DNA from 3 places in the Pseudokineococcus sp. 1T1Z-3 genome. Region 3 is predicted to be linked to each of the others. Evidence: predicted binding sites of a transcription regulator. Region 3 holds the regulator's gene; each other region holds the start of a gene.
What was found. The regulator HrcA, encoded in region 3, represses chaperone genes, less so after heat shock. The targets are predictions, from matches to a motif close to GNTNGCACTCGGNNNNNCCGAGTGCNANC.
Positions count from the first base shown of each region.

Region 1: WDV86_RS00285 (FmdB family zinc ribbon protein) is a predicted target of HrcA. The motif match lies at 2,712-2,740, and genes of this name have one in related genera.
Region 2: groL (chaperonin GroEL) is a predicted target of HrcA. The motif match lies at 2,806-2,834, and genes of this name have one in related genera.

Region 1 covers NZ_JBBHZF010000001.1:68,899-73,520, reverse strand. Annotated here, with positions in the region: gene WDV86_RS00300 (hypothetical protein) at 1-394, shown strand, start outside; gene mscL (large conductance mechanosensitive channel protein MscL) at 764-1,219, opposite strand; gene WDV86_RS00290 (SAF domain-containing protein) at 1,403-2,104, opposite strand; gene WDV86_RS00285 (FmdB family zinc ribbon protein) at 2,240-2,638, opposite strand; gene WDV86_RS00280 (penicillin acylase family protein) at 2,797-4,622, shown strand, end outside.
Region 2 covers NZ_JBBHZF010000001.1:154,717-159,338, forward strand. Annotated here, with positions in the region: gene WDV86_RS00640 (DUF4031 domain-containing protein) at 1-718, opposite strand, end outside; gene groL (chaperonin GroEL) at 1,020-2,651, opposite strand; gene WDV86_RS00650 (cold-shock protein) at 3,016-3,219, opposite strand; gene WDV86_RS00655 (hypothetical protein) at 3,460-3,636, opposite strand; gene WDV86_RS00660 (DUF3263 domain-containing protein) at 3,633-3,971, opposite strand; gene WDV86_RS00665 (uracil-DNA glycosylase) at 4,146-4,622, shown strand, end outside.
Region 3 covers NZ_JBBHZF010000026.1:164,927-169,548, forward strand. Annotated here, with positions in the region: gene WDV86_RS12840 (DUF4870 domain-containing protein) at 1-453, opposite strand, end outside; gene WDV86_RS12845 (DUF3097 domain-containing protein) at 575-1,468, opposite strand; gene WDV86_RS12850 (TIGR03557 family F420-dependent LLM class oxidoreductase) at 1,618-2,643, shown strand; gene hrcA (heat-inducible transcriptional repressor HrcA) at 2,816-3,847, shown strand; gene dnaJ (molecular chaperone DnaJ) at 3,931-4,622, shown strand, end outside.

The DNA.
Region 1 (4,622 bases), on a different contig from region 3:
CCACGCCAGCGCGGTGCCCCCGGGCGGTGCGGCGTCAGGCGGTGCGGCGGCGGGCGGTGCTGCGGCGGGCGACCCGCTCGTCCCCGCCCTGGTCCAGCGGCTGGAGGCGGCGGGAGCGCGCGTCCGCGCGGCCGGTCGCGCCGGTGACCCCGACCTCTGCGTGGTGCGGGCCGACGGCGCGGCCGTCGCCGTGCTTCCCGACGTGCGGGCGTCGAGCGGTCCCGAGGGCGTCGTCGCCGCGGACCCGCTGGAGCGTGGCGTCGAGGCGGCGGCCCTGGCGGCCCGCGGCTGGGCGGTCGTGCACGTCACGACCCTCGGGCTGCTCGTGGACCCCGCGGGCGAGGCGGCGCGCGTGCTGGCTGCCGCCCGCCACCCCACGCCGGCCGGGGCATGAGGCCGGCCGGGTCCGACGGCGCCCCGGGCCGTCCGGGGCAGGCGGACCGGCGTCCCGACGAGAGGCAGCGGCCGCAGCAGGCTCGGCGGCGACGGTCCGACGCCGACGACGACCCGGTGCTGCCCGACCGTGCCGCCGAGGACCGCGCCGAGAGCTGGGGCGAGCGGCCGGACGAGGGCGACGACGAGCGCTACCTGCGCGAGCGCCCGCCCCACTGGTGAGCCCTCGCGACCTCCTCACGCGGGAGGGGCCCGCACCGTCGTGGTGCGGCGTCCTGGCGCGCGGGGCGCAGCACGGACGACGACGCGCTGGCCCCGCCCAGCTGCCGTGGCTCCGGGGCGCCGGACGGCTGTCCGCCGCGACCGTTGATCAGTGCGAGGACGGCGGGACGTCGGTCGTCGTCGACGGCGTCGCCCCGGGCTGCTGCTGTGCACGGAGCAGGTCACGGATCTCCTGCAGCAGCAGGACGTCCTCGCTCGGTGCCGCCGGCTCGGGCTTCTCGCCGTCCTTGCGCAGCGAGAAGAAGCGGTTCATCGGCATGACGACGAGGAAGTAGAGGACGGCGGCGACGACGAGGAAGTTGATGACCGCTGCCACGGTCGTCCCGAAGACGACCCTGGTGCCGGGCCCCTCGCCGTCCAGGCTCGGGACGGTGACGCCCAGGCCGGTGTAGTCGCTCGCCTCGAAGAAGACGGCGATGAGGTTGCCGAAGACGTCGGTGCTGATGGCGGTCACGATGGCGGTGAAGGCCGAGCCGACGACGACGGCGACGGCGAGGTCGATGACGTTGCCGCGCAGGATGAAGTCCTTGAAACCCGAGATCACGGCGCTCCCCTGAGCTGTCTGCTGGCTGCACGGGGGCTCGGCCCCTCGCGAGGACCCGCGGCTGCAGGCCACGCGGGACTGTAGGTGCCGTCCCTGCCGCTCCTGCGCCCGTCGACCGTGCTCGGCGGACCGGGCGGGCGCGCGTCCGGGTTGCCTCGCAGGGGGGGCTCGGTCGAGACGGGGTCAGGGCAGCAGCGCCAGGACGACGGGGGCGCCGCTCGCGGCGGCGGCGAGGTCGGCGGCGTCGGCCTCGTCGAGCGCCAGCACGACCACGTCGCCCGTCGGGGGAGCGGCGTCGCCCAGCCCGAGGCCCGGTGCTGCGACCGCCGGCACGTCGACCACGACGGCGCGCGGCGGGCGTCCGGTGGCCCGGCCGACGTCCCCGCCCAGCGGGTCGACGTCCGCCGTCAGCACGAGGACGGCGTCACCGGGGCGGACGAGCGCCGCCGACGCCGGCAGGACGGTGAGGGCCAGCGCCACCGAGCCCGGCGGCTGGCCGGCCAGCAGGTCGCTCCCGGCGAGCCGGACGTCGGTGAGGACCTCGCCGGCCCGCACCGGGCTCGCGAGCCGGCGCCCCACGACGTCGTCGGTGCGCCCGGCCGCCACGGCGGCGTCCGGGGCGACGACGTCCGGGACCGAGAGCGGGTGGACGTCGTCCGGGCCGAGGACGTGCCCGGCCGGCAGGTCGGTGACGGCCGAGACGAGCAGCGGACCACCCTCGGCGCCACCCGGCTGCAGCGCATGGACGGCCAGGCCGGCGGCGACCGCCAGCAGGAGCGCCGCGGCGCCGTGCCGCAGCCGACGGGCGCCCCCGCGCCACGGACGCCGCCAGGGGACGAGCACGCCCTGCTCGCCCCGCTCGTCCGCCCGTCCTGGTCGCCGCACGCCCCGCACGCTAGGGAGGACCCCCGCCGCAGCGCGGGGCTGCGCGGCCCGCCTGTGGACGGCGGCACCTCCCGGGCGGCTGTGGGCGCCGGACCGGTGCGGGCGTCGCCCGAGGCCGGTCTGCTGCCTGGGCCGTCAGGCGGCCGACCCCTTCGAGCTGCTGCCGGAGGACGAGCCGGACCCCGACGAGCCTGACCCCGACGAGCCGGACCCCGACGAGCTCGACTCCTTCGCGCCGCCGGAGCTCTTCTCGCCAGAGCCGCCAGAGCTCTTGCCGCCGTCCTTGCCTGCAGCCCCGGACTCCTTGCCCGTGGCGCCCGAGTCGCCGGAGCCGCTGCTGCCCCCGGAGCGCCCCTCGCTGCGGGAGTCGTTGCGGTAGAAGCCCGAGCCCTTGAAGACGATGCCCACCGTGCTGAAGACCTTGCGCAGGCGCCCGGAGCAGGTGGGGCACTCGGTGAGGCTCGGGTCGCTGAAGGACTGCTGCACCTCCAGCGGCGTGTCGCACTCGGTGCAGCGGTAGGAGTAGACGGGCACGAGGCCTCCACGGCAGGGCGCGCCGACGTGCGGCGGGGCGGGGCGCGGGCGGGCCCGCGAAGGCCGCCCGGTGACTGGCACTCGCCGGTCACGAGTGCCAACCCTACCCCCGGGCCGGGCAGCCCGGACCGGCGCCGAGCGCCGGTTAGTCTCGCGGCGTGGCACGCCTCCGCTCGATCGGCACCGTGGCCCTGGCTGCCCTTCTCGTCACGGCCCTCGTGGCGGCGGCCGCGGCGGTCGTCCTGGTCCGCCGCCCCCTGCCGACCGTCTCGGGCGAGGTCGTCCTCACGGGTCTGCAGGCCGAGGTGCGCGTGCTGCGCGACGCCCGTGGCGTGCCGCAGGTCTACGCCGACGACGCCGACGACCTCTTCTTCGCGCAGGGCTTCGTCCACGCCCAGGACCGCTTCTTCCAGATGGACCTGCGCCGCCACGCCACCGCCGGCCGCCTCGCCGAGCTGCTCGGCGACGTGCCCGAGGTCGTCCGCTCCGACGTCGTCGTGCGCACGCTCGGGTGGCGCCAGGTGGCCGAGCAGGAGCTGACGCTGCTGGACCCGGAGACCCAGGCCGCCCTGGCGGCCTACGCGGACGGCGTCAACGCCTACCTCGACGGCCGCTCGCCGAGCGAGCTCTCGGCGGCCTACACGGTGCTCGGCGCGCAGGTCGACCTCGGCGCGGTCGAGCCCTGGACGCCGGCGGACTCCCTCGCCTGGCTCAAGGCCGTCGCCTGGTCCTTGCGCGCGAACTACGACGCCGAGCTGGGCCGCGCCGTCGCCTACGGCGCCGTCGGGGACGTCGGTCTCGTCGAGCAGCTCTACCCGGCCCCGTCGGCCGCCGGCAGCTCACCGGTGGTCTCGACGGTGGACGCCTTCTCGCCCACGGCGGGGAGCACGGGCGGCGAGCCCTCGCCCACCGACGTCCCGGACGAGGTCGCCGCCGAGGAGCAGGCGGCCGCCGACGCGCTCGCGGAGGCCCTGGGTGCCGACGGCGACCCGCTGGGCGCCGCGCAGGAGGCGCTCGACGCCGTCCCCGACCTGCTCGGGGCCCGCGGGGCGCTGGAGGCGGGCATCGGCTCCAACGCCTGGGCCGTGTCCGGCGAGCACACCGCGACGGGCGCGCCGCTGCTCGCGAACGACGTCCACCTGGACGCCGAGCTGCCCAGCACGTGGTCCCAGGTCGGCCTGCACTGCACCGAGGTCGACGACGAGTGCCCCTACGACGTCAGCGGCTTCTCCTACGCCGGCCTGCCCGGCGTCGTCGTCGGGCGCACGCCCCAGGTGGCCTGGGGTCTGACCAACCTCGGCGCCGACGTCACCGACCTGTTCCTGGAGCGCATCCGCGGTGAGACGTACCTGCGCGACGGCGAGGAGGTGCCGCTCGTCACCCGCACCGAGACCGTCGAGGTCGCCGGCGCGGACCCGGTCACCTTCACCGTGCGCAGCACCGAGCACGGCCCGCTCGTCTCCGACGTCCTCGCCGAGGTGGCGGCGGCGGGGCGGGCCGCGCCCGTCCCGGACCTCGCGCCGCCCTCCGGCCTCGGCGGCTACGCCGTCGCGCTGCAGTGGACGGCGCTGACGCCCGGCCGGACCATGGACGCCCTCCTGGCCCTGGACCGGGCGAGCAGCTGGGCCGACGTGCGTGGCGCCGCACGGCTCCTGGACTCGCCCGGGCAGGGCGTCGTCTACGCCGGGACCGACGGCAGCATCGGCTACCAGGCCTCCGGGCGGGTCCCGGTGCGCCAGCTCGGAGGCGGCCTCGGCCAGTCCCAGGGCACCTGGCCGCGGCTCGGCTGGGACCCGGCCTACGACTGGGCCGGGGAGGTGCCCTTCGAGGACCTCCCCTCGGTGCTCGACCCGCCGGACGGCGTGGTCGTCAGCGCCAACCAGCGCCCGTCCGACGCCTTCCTGCCCTTCCTGTCCGCCGACCTCGCCCAGGGGTACCGCTCCGAGCGGGTCCGCGAGGTGCTGCTGGGGTGGGTCGAGGAGGG
Region 2 (4,622 bases), on a different contig from region 3:
CGGTCGCCGCCTCCAGGCAGGCCTCGACGAGCGGCCACCAGGTCGGTGCGCCGCAGGCACGTGCGGCTGACGTCGCCGGCAGCAGGACCAGCTCCTCCCCCGCGGCGGCGACGGCGTCGGCCGGGGCCAGCGCGACGAGCGCCAGGTGCCGCCACCGGCTGGCGGGAGGACGGCCACCGCCGCCGTCGGCGCACGGGCGCAGCCGGGAGAAGCCGAGGGGCCGCCCCATCCCGAGCGGCGCGTGCGGCAGCGAGCAGAGCCCTGCGGGCGCAGGGCCCCGCGTCCCGGCGCCCGCAGCACCGGAACGGCGCAGCAGCAGCCGCCCCTCGCCGTCCAGCGCGAGGACGCGGGTCCCGCGCGTCGTGCCCGGCGGAGGCGGGGACGAGCAGACGACGAGGTCGACGTGCGCCTGGGTGCCATCGGGCCTCAGCTCGAGCCGGCTCGCGACGACCTGCTGGCCGCGCTGCTTGGGCACTCGCAGCCCGCTGGCCACGAGCCGGCGCAGCAGCTCGCCGGCAGGGACGAGGCACGCCCCGGCGGCCAGGAGGTCCGCGAGCCGGTCACCGGGGACGTCGTAGTGGTCGCCCTCGAACCCGCGCCGAGGGATCCCGACGCCCGCGGCGAAGGCGTGCAGCTCCTCCAGGGAGGTGTCGCTCACGAGGTGGGACCACTGCCGGCCGTGCGCGGGCCACCGCGGCGGGTCCACGAGCACGGCCACGGCCACGACCCTACGTCGCCCTCGCGCCACGACATCGCCGGAGAAGGGCTACGAAGTCCGCCCCCAGGGCCCCCTCATGCGGAGAAAGGCTACGAAGTCCACCCCCAGGTCCCCCTCAGGCGGAGAAAGGCTACGAAGTCCGCCCCTCGGGGCCCCTCAGGCGGAGAAGGGCTACGAAGTCCGGCGTCACGGCGCCGGGGACGCCGCGAGGGCGGCACCCCGGTGGGGTGCCGCCCTCGTGGACGTGCTGTGCCGGGAGACCCGGCGGTGGTGCCCAGAGCTGACGCTCAGGCCGCGTGGATCAGAAGTCCATGCCGCCCATGCCGCCGTCGGCACCGGCGCCGGCGCCCGCGGGCTGCTTCTCCGGCTTGTCGGCGATGACGGCCTCGGTGGTGAGGAACAGGGCCGCGATGGACGCCGCGTTCTGCAGCGCCGAGCGGGTGACCTTCACCGGGTCGTTGATGCCGGCCGCCAGCATGTCGACGTACTCGCCCGTGGCGGCGTTGAGGCCGTGGCCGACCTCGAGGTTGCGCACCTTCTCCGCCACGACGCCGCCCTCGAGACCGGCGTTGACCGCGATCTGCTTGAGCGGGGCCTCGACGGCGACCTTGACGATGTTCGCGCCGGTGGCCTCGTCGCCCGAGAGCGAGAGGGACGCGAACGCGCCCTTGCCGGCCTGGATGAGAGCCACGCCACCACCGGCGACGATGCCCTCCTCGACGGCCGCCTTGGCGTTGCGGACGGCGTCCTCGATGCGGTGCTTGCGCTCCTTGAGCTCGACCTCGGTGGCCGCGCCCGCCTTGATGACGGCGACGCCGCCGGCGAGCTTCGCGAGGCGCTCCTGGAGCTTCTCGCGGTCGTAGTCGGAGTCGCTGCGCTCGATCTCGGCGCGGATCTCGTTGACCCGGCCCTGGATCTGGTCGGTGTCGCCCGCACCCTCGACGATGGTCGTCTCGTCCTTGGTGATGGTGACCTTGCGGGCCTGGCCGAGCAGCTCCAGGCCGGTGTTCTCCAGCTTGAGGCCGACCGTCTCGGAGATGACCTGGCCGCCGGTGAGGATGGCCATGTCCTGCAGCATCGCCTTGCGGCGGTCGCCGAACCCGGGCGCCTTGACGGCGGCCGAGCGGAAGATGCCACGGATCTTGTTGACGACCAGCGTGGCCAGGGCCTCGCCGTCGACGTCCTCGGAGATGATGACGAGCGGCTTGCCCGACTGGGTGACCTTCTCCAGCAGCGGGAGCAGGTCCTTGATCGAGGAGACCTTGCCCTCGTTGAAGAGGATGTAGGCGTCCTCGAGCACGGCCTCCATGCGCTCGGAGTCGGTGACGAAGTAGGGCGAGATGTAGCCCTTGTCGAAGCGCATGCCCTCGGTGAGCTCGAGCTCCAGGCCGAAGGTGTTGCTCTCCTCGACCGTGATCACGCCCTCCTTGCCGACCTTGTCCATCGCCTCGGCGATGAGCTCGCCGATGGCGGGGTCGCCGGCGGAGATGCCCGCGGTCGCCGCGATCTGCTCGCGGGTCTCGACCTCGGTGGCGGAGTCGAGCAGCTGGCTGCTGACGGCCTCGACGGCCTGCTCGATGCCGCGCTTGAGCGCCATCGGGTTGGCCCCGGCGGCGACGTTGCGCAGGCCCTCGCGGACCATGGCCTGGGCCAGGACGGTGGCGGTCGTCGTGCCATCGCCGGCGACGTCGTCCGTCTTCTTGGCGACCTCCTTGACGAGCTCGGCCCCGATCTTCTCGTAGGGCTCCTCGAGCTCGATCTCCTTGGCGATGGAGACGCCGTCGTTCGTGATCGTGGGCGCGCCCCACTTCTTCTCGAGCACGACGTTGCGGCCCCGGGGGCCGAGGGTGACCTTGACGGCGTCGGCGAGCTGGTTCATGCCGCGCTCGAGGCCGCGACGGGCGTCCTCGTCGAACGAGATGATCTTGGCCATGCTGGGGATGTCCTCCCGGTGACGGGTGGGGTCGTCCGCCAGGTGCCCGCGACGGACGAGCAGCGGCGCGGCGGTCACGTCCCGCCTCGCGCGCGGCCCTCACCTGACGACCGAGGTCCGTTGTCACTCTCGTGCGAGAGTGCCAGCCCCCATGATGAGCACTCCCGCCCCTGGAGTGCAAACGGCAGGGCCCTGCGCAGCGACCTGGAGCGGGCGCGAGGACAGGGGGACGCGGGGGCCGGGGACGGGCAGGGCGCCGTCGGCACGGCGAGGCCTCGACGCGACGACGCCGCCGCCCCGGGCGGGGCGACGGCGTCGCGGGCAGCACGCCCCGGCGGGGGCGGCGGTCAGGCGGGGGCGGTGGTCAGGCGGGGCGGACGGACTCGGCCTGCGGGCCCTTCTGGCCCTGGCCGACCTCGAACTGGACCTGCTGGCCCTCCTCGAGGGAGCGGTAGCCCTCCATCTCGATGGCCGACCAGTGGACGAAGACGTCCGGGCCGCCGCCGTCGACGGTGATGAAGCCGTAGCCCTTCTCGGCGTTGAACCACTTCACGGTTCCCTGGACCATGTGTGCTGCTCCTGTGTCGCTGCGTGACGGGTGCGGGGCAGCCGGCGCGGCCCCGGGTCTCACGCCCGCGGTGATGCCGGCGTGCGGCGCTCCGCCCAGCTGAGCGCCCCGTCCCACGGGGGCAGGGGACCGCTGCTCGTCGAAGTGCGCGACCGGCGCCGAGCGTAGCCACACCGCGCCCGGCGTGGGGAGGATCGAGACCGCGCGGCCGGTGCCGTGTGGTCGGGCCGACGGGAGCGGTCAGCCGGTCTGGGCGAACCAGAGGGTGACGACGAGGACAGCCAGCGCGGCGAGGGCCAGGACGACGCCGACCGGGGCGAGCCGCTGGACCGGCGTGGGGGACGCGCGGTGGGCCCCGGCGCGACGCGGCTCGCCGCCTCCGGGGGGCAGCAGGTCCTCGTCCGGGCCGGCGCTCACGGCAGCTGCCGTGCGTCGGCGCCGCCCGACCCCGGACGGTCACCGAGCCGTCGCTGCGTCCGCGAGCGCTGCCGCTGCTCCCGCATCCGCCGCAGGCGCTTGACGAGCATCGGGTCGTGGGCCATCGCGGCCGGGGAGTCCAGCAGGGCGTTGAGCACCTGGTAGTAGCTCGTGGCCGACAGCCCGAAGAGCTCGCGGACCGCCTGCTCCTTCGCGCCGGCGTACCGCCACCACTGGCGCTCGAAGGCGAGCACCTGCTGGTCGCGCTCGGGCAGCGCCGCCGACGTCCCCGGCTCGGCGCCGTGCGCCGTGCGCCCCGGCTCGTCGGCGCTCACGGCGCCGGTGGCTGCGCTGTCCACGCGGTGCTCCCCTCGGGTGTCCTCGCCGTCCTGCCCGGCCGGCCGACCCTGCCCGGCTGACCTCGGGTCCTCCGGAAGCCTACGCCGGGATGACACGCGTGTGGTTCGTCCGCGCGCGGCGCCGGCCCCGCTGGGCCTAGCGTGGAGCGCGTGCCGGGTCCCTCCAGCGACGTCGCCGCCGCCGCAGCGGCTGCCGGCGTCGACCTCGACGTGGTGCACCCCGGCTGGTGGCCGGCCCTGGAGCCCGCGTCGGTGCACCTGCGCCGTGCCCTGGAGGCGACGGCGCGCGACGTCGCCGCCGGCGCCGAGGTCCTGCCCCGCGGCGACCGGGTGCTGCGGGCCCTCGGCCAGGACCCGGCGGGGGTGCGCGTCCTCGTCGTGGGCCAGGACCCCTACCCGCGGCCGGGCCACGCGGTCGGGCTGTCCTTCGCCGTCGAGCCGGACGTGCGCCCGCTGCCGCCGACGCTGCGCAACCTCCTCGCCGAGCGGGACGCCGACACGGGCCTGCCCCCGGCCGCCACCGGGGACCTCTCGCCGTGGGCGGGGCGGGGGGTCCTGCTGCTCAACCGGGTGCTCACCGTGGCCGCCGGCAGCTCGGGGTCCCACCGGCGTCGGGGGTGGGAGGAG
Region 3 (4,622 bases):
GACGGCGAAGACGAGGGCGTAGACCGGCAGCACGACCGACGCGATCGCGGGCACGAAGGTGAGGATGCCGAAGGTCACGATCCCGAGCAGCCACGTGGCGGCGAAGACGCCGGCGACCGTGATGTGGAAGTTGAGAGCCTCCTTCGTCTGCTCGCGCACGAACAGCCCCCGCTCGCGCAGGACGAGGTAGGCCACGAGAGGCCCGACGAAGGAGGAGACGAGACCGGAGAGGTGCGTCAGCGTGGCCCACAGCCGCTGGTCGGCCGGCGAGAGGTCGTCGGCGCCCTCGGGCCGCGGCCCGCCGCGCGGGGAGCCGCCGTACCCCTGCTGGCCGTACCCCTGCTGGCCGTAGCCCTGCTGGCCGTACTCCTGCTGGCCGTACTCCTGCTGGCCGTACCCCTGCTGGGGGCCGGGCGCCGGCTGCTGGTCACCACGGGGCTGCTGGTCGGACACGGGACGTCCCTCCTCTGCCGCGACCGCTCGGCCGCTCAGGTCGAGCCTACGGCCGGCCGAGCGCCCGGCTCCAGACGAGAAGGCCCTCCTCCGGCGTCCGGGTCTGCCGGGGTGGACGCGGTCAGGTGCCGGGCTCGGTGACGAAGTCGACGAGCTCCTCGACCCGCCCGGACAGCGAGGGCTCGAGGTCGGCGATGGTCGTCACCGCGCCGAGGATGCGCCGCCACCCGAGGGCGACGTCGCGCTGGTCGGCGTGCGGCCAGCCCAGCGCGGCCAGGACGCCGTGCTTCCACGACTGGCCTCTCGGCACCTCCGGCCAGGCCGGCAGGTCGAGGGCCCGGGGTCGCACGGCCGCCCAGACGTCGACGTAGGGGTGCCCGACGACGTGCACGAGCCCCCGCCAGCGCGGGTCCGCGCGGACGGCGTCGACGATGCGCGACTCCTTGGTCCCGGGCACGAGGTGGTCCACGAGGACGCCGACCCGCCGGCCGGGGGCGGGCCCGAAGGCGGCCAGCGCCCCGCCGAGGTCGTCGACGCCGTCGAGGGCCTCGACGACGACGCCCTCGACCCGCAGGTCGTCACCCCAGACCTTCTCGACCAGCTCGGCGTCGTGGCGGCCCTCGACCCAGATCCGGCTGCCCCGCGCCACCCGTGCCCGCCCCCCCAGGACGGCGCGGGAGCCGCTGGCCGTCCGTCCCGGCGCCGGGCCGGACGTGGGGCCCGCCGCCGGGGTCGAGGGGGCGGGCGGCACGAGCCGCACGGGACGCCCGTCGACGAGGAAGCCGGGGCCGAGCGGGAAGGCGCGGACCTGGCGGCGCCGGTCCTCCAGGTGGACCACGCGCGTGCCCCCGGCCTTCTCCACCCGGACGACGGCACCGACCCAGCCGGTCTCGGCCTCCTCGACCACGAGACCGGTCTCGGCCCGCAGGTCGACCGAGCGCCCATGGGGCGGGCGGCGCCAGTCGCCCGCCAGGACGTCGCCGCCGTAGCGGCCCGGCGGCGTGGTGGGGCTCATGGCGCGGACGCTAGCCGCCCCCCTCGGCCCGCCCCGGACGGCACGCGGGGTGACCCTCGCCGCGCAGCCTGCTCCCGCCGCTCCTAGCGTCGTCGCCGCACCATCCCGCCCCCGGCGGCACCAGCGGCCGTCACCGCGAGAGGACCCCCATGCAGATCGGCTACAAGCTCGCGACCGAGGCGTTCGACCCCAAGGAGGTCGTGCGCCAGGCCGTCGAGGCCGAGCGCGCCGGCTTCGACTTCGTGGAGATGAGCGACCACTTCCACCCGTGGCTGGAGACGCAGGGCCACAGCGGCTTCACCTGGGCGCTGCTCGCGAACATCGCGGCCAGGACCGACTCCCTCGGCCTCGCGACGGGCGTCACGTGCCCGACCGTCCGCTACCACCCGGCCGTCATCGCCCAGGCCGCCGCGACGCTCCAGATCATCTCCGACGGGCGGTTCACGCTCGGGGTCGGCGCCGGGGAGCGGCTCAACGAGCACGTCGTGGGCACCCGGCACTTCCCGGGCATCCGGCAGCGGCACGAGCTCTTCCGCGAGTCCCTGGAGATCATCCGGCTGCTCTGGCAGGGCGGCTACCGCTCCTACGAGGGCAAGCACCTGCAGCTGGAGGACGCCCGGGTCTTCGACCTGCCCGAGGACCTGCCCGCCATCGCCGTCGCCGCCAGCGGCCCGGCGTCGGCGCGCATCGCGGCCGAGCTCGGTGACGGGCTCTTCGCCACCGAGCCCAAGGGCGACATGGTCGCGACCTGGAAGCGGCTCGGCGGCAGCGGTCCCGCCTTCGCCGAGATCCCGCTCGCCTGGGCGCCGGACGCCGACACCGCCGCCGCGGCCGTGTGGGAGAAGACCCGGTGGGCGCTGACCGGGTGGAAGGTGATGTCCGAGCTGCCCAACCCGGTGAACTTCGACGCGGCGACCCAGAGCGTCACGACGGAGCAGATCAAGGCCCAGTTCGCCTGCGGCCCCGACGTCGCCCGCCACCTCGAGGTGGCCCAGCAGTTCGTGGACGCCGGCTTCGACCACGTGGTCACGATGAACGCGGGCCCCGACCCGGACGGATTCTTCGACTTCTTCGCCCGCGAGCTCGCGGAGCCGCTGCGTGCGCTCACGCCCTCGCAGGACGCCGGCGGCCCGGGGCTCGCCGACCGCGTCGTCGGCGCCGTCCGCGGCGGCTGACCGCGGCCGGCCCGCCGGTGGCCGGCGGGCCGGCCCCACGGGGGCCGGCCCTCGAGGGCTGCACGGGCACCGCCCAGGACCCGACGCCCACGGGCGTAGGCTTGGCACTCACGACATCTGAGTGCCAGCTGCCCGTGCGGCCGGCCTCGCGGCGACGGGCGGAGGTGCACCGGTGAGCGACGAGCGGCGGCTCGCGGTCCTGCGCGCCATCGTCGAGGACTACGTCGCGACCCGGGAGCCGGTCGGCTCGAAGGTCCTCGTCGAGCGGCACAGCCTCGGGGTCTCGCCGGCGACGATCCGCAACGACATGGCCGTCCTGGAGGAGGAGGGCTACATCGCCCAGCCGCACACCAGTGCCGGCCGGGTGCCGACGGACAAGGGCTACCGCGCCTTCGTCGACCGCATCGCCACCGTCAAGCCGCTGTCCCCGGCCGAGCGTCGCGCCATCTCCACGCTCCTGGACGACGCCACCGACCTCGACGACGTCCTCACCCGCACCGTGCGGGCGCTCGCGCACCTGACCCGCCAGGTCGCCGTCGTGCAGTACCCCTCGCTCAGCCGGGCCACGGTGCGCCACGTCGAGCTCGTGCCCCTCGGCGGGCCGCGCATGCTGCTCGTGCTCATCACCGACTCCGGGCGCGTCGAGCAGCGCACCGTCGAGGTGACCTCGGAGGTCCCCGACGAGCTGGTCGCCCGGATGCGGGCCGCTCTGGGCGTCGCCGCCGCCGGCCGGCGCCTGTCCGACGTCGTCGCCGTGCTGCCCTCGCTGCCGGAGACCTTCGCCCCCGCCGACCGCGACGTCGTCCGGGCCGTGCTGCGTGCCCTCGAGGACTCGCTGTCGGCCGAGCGGGAGGAGCGGGTGGTGCTCGCCGGCACGGCGAACCTCGCGCGCTCGGGCCTGGACTTCCCCCAGTCCATCTCCCCGGTGCTGGAGGCGATCGAGGAGCAAGTGGTGCTCCTGCGCCTGCTGGGGGAGATGGCGGAGGACACCGGCGCCGGCACGGGCGGGGTCGCGGTGCGCATCGGCCGCGAGCTGGCGCACGAGCGGCTGACCGAGACGTCGGTCGTGACCAGCGGGTACGCCTCCGGCGGGCAGGTCGTGGCCCACCTCGGCGTGCTCGGCCCCACGAGGATGGACTACCCGACGACGATGGCCGCGGTACGTGCGGTGGCCCGCTACGTCTCCCGCATGATCGGCGGCTGAGCCGCGCCCGACCAGGCGCCGCAGCGCCGACGGACCCGCAGGGCCGGCCCCGCAGCCGGCCCCGAGAGAAGTGAGCAGACCTGGTGAGCGACCACTACGACGCCCTCGGCGTGCCCCGCGACGCCTCGCAGGAGGACATCAAGAAGGCCTACCGACGGCTGGCGCGCAAGCTGCACCCCGACGTCAACCCGGGGGCCTCGGACGAGTTCAAGACGGTGTCGGCGGCCTACGACGTCCTGTCCAACCCGGAGAAGCGCCGGGCCTACGACCGCGGCGAGCAGATGGGCGGCTTCGGCGGCGGCACCGGCGGCTTCGGCTTCAGCGACATCTTCGACACCTTCTTCGGCGGCGCCGCAGGGGCCGGCCGAGGCCCGAGCACCCGCGCCCGGCGCGGGCAGGACGCCCTCGTGCGTGTCGAGGTGCCGCTGTGGGAGGCCGTCTTCGGCGCCGACCGGAAGGTCACCGTGGACACGGCCGTGGTCTGCCCCACCTGCACGGGCTCATGCTGCGCGCCGGGCTCCTCCCCCCGCCGCTGCGACGTCTGCGGCGGTCGCGGCCAGGTGCAGCGCCAGGTCCGCAGCTTCCTCGGGCAGGTCATGACGACGACGCCGTGCCCGCAGTGCCAGGGCTTCGGGACGACGATCCCCTCGCCGTGCCCGGAGTGCGCCGGGGAGGGCCGCGTCCAGGAGCGCCGCGACCTGACGGTGCGGGTGCCGCCCGGTGTCAGCACCGGCACCCGCATCCAGCTGGCCGGCCAGAGTGAGGTCGGCCCGGC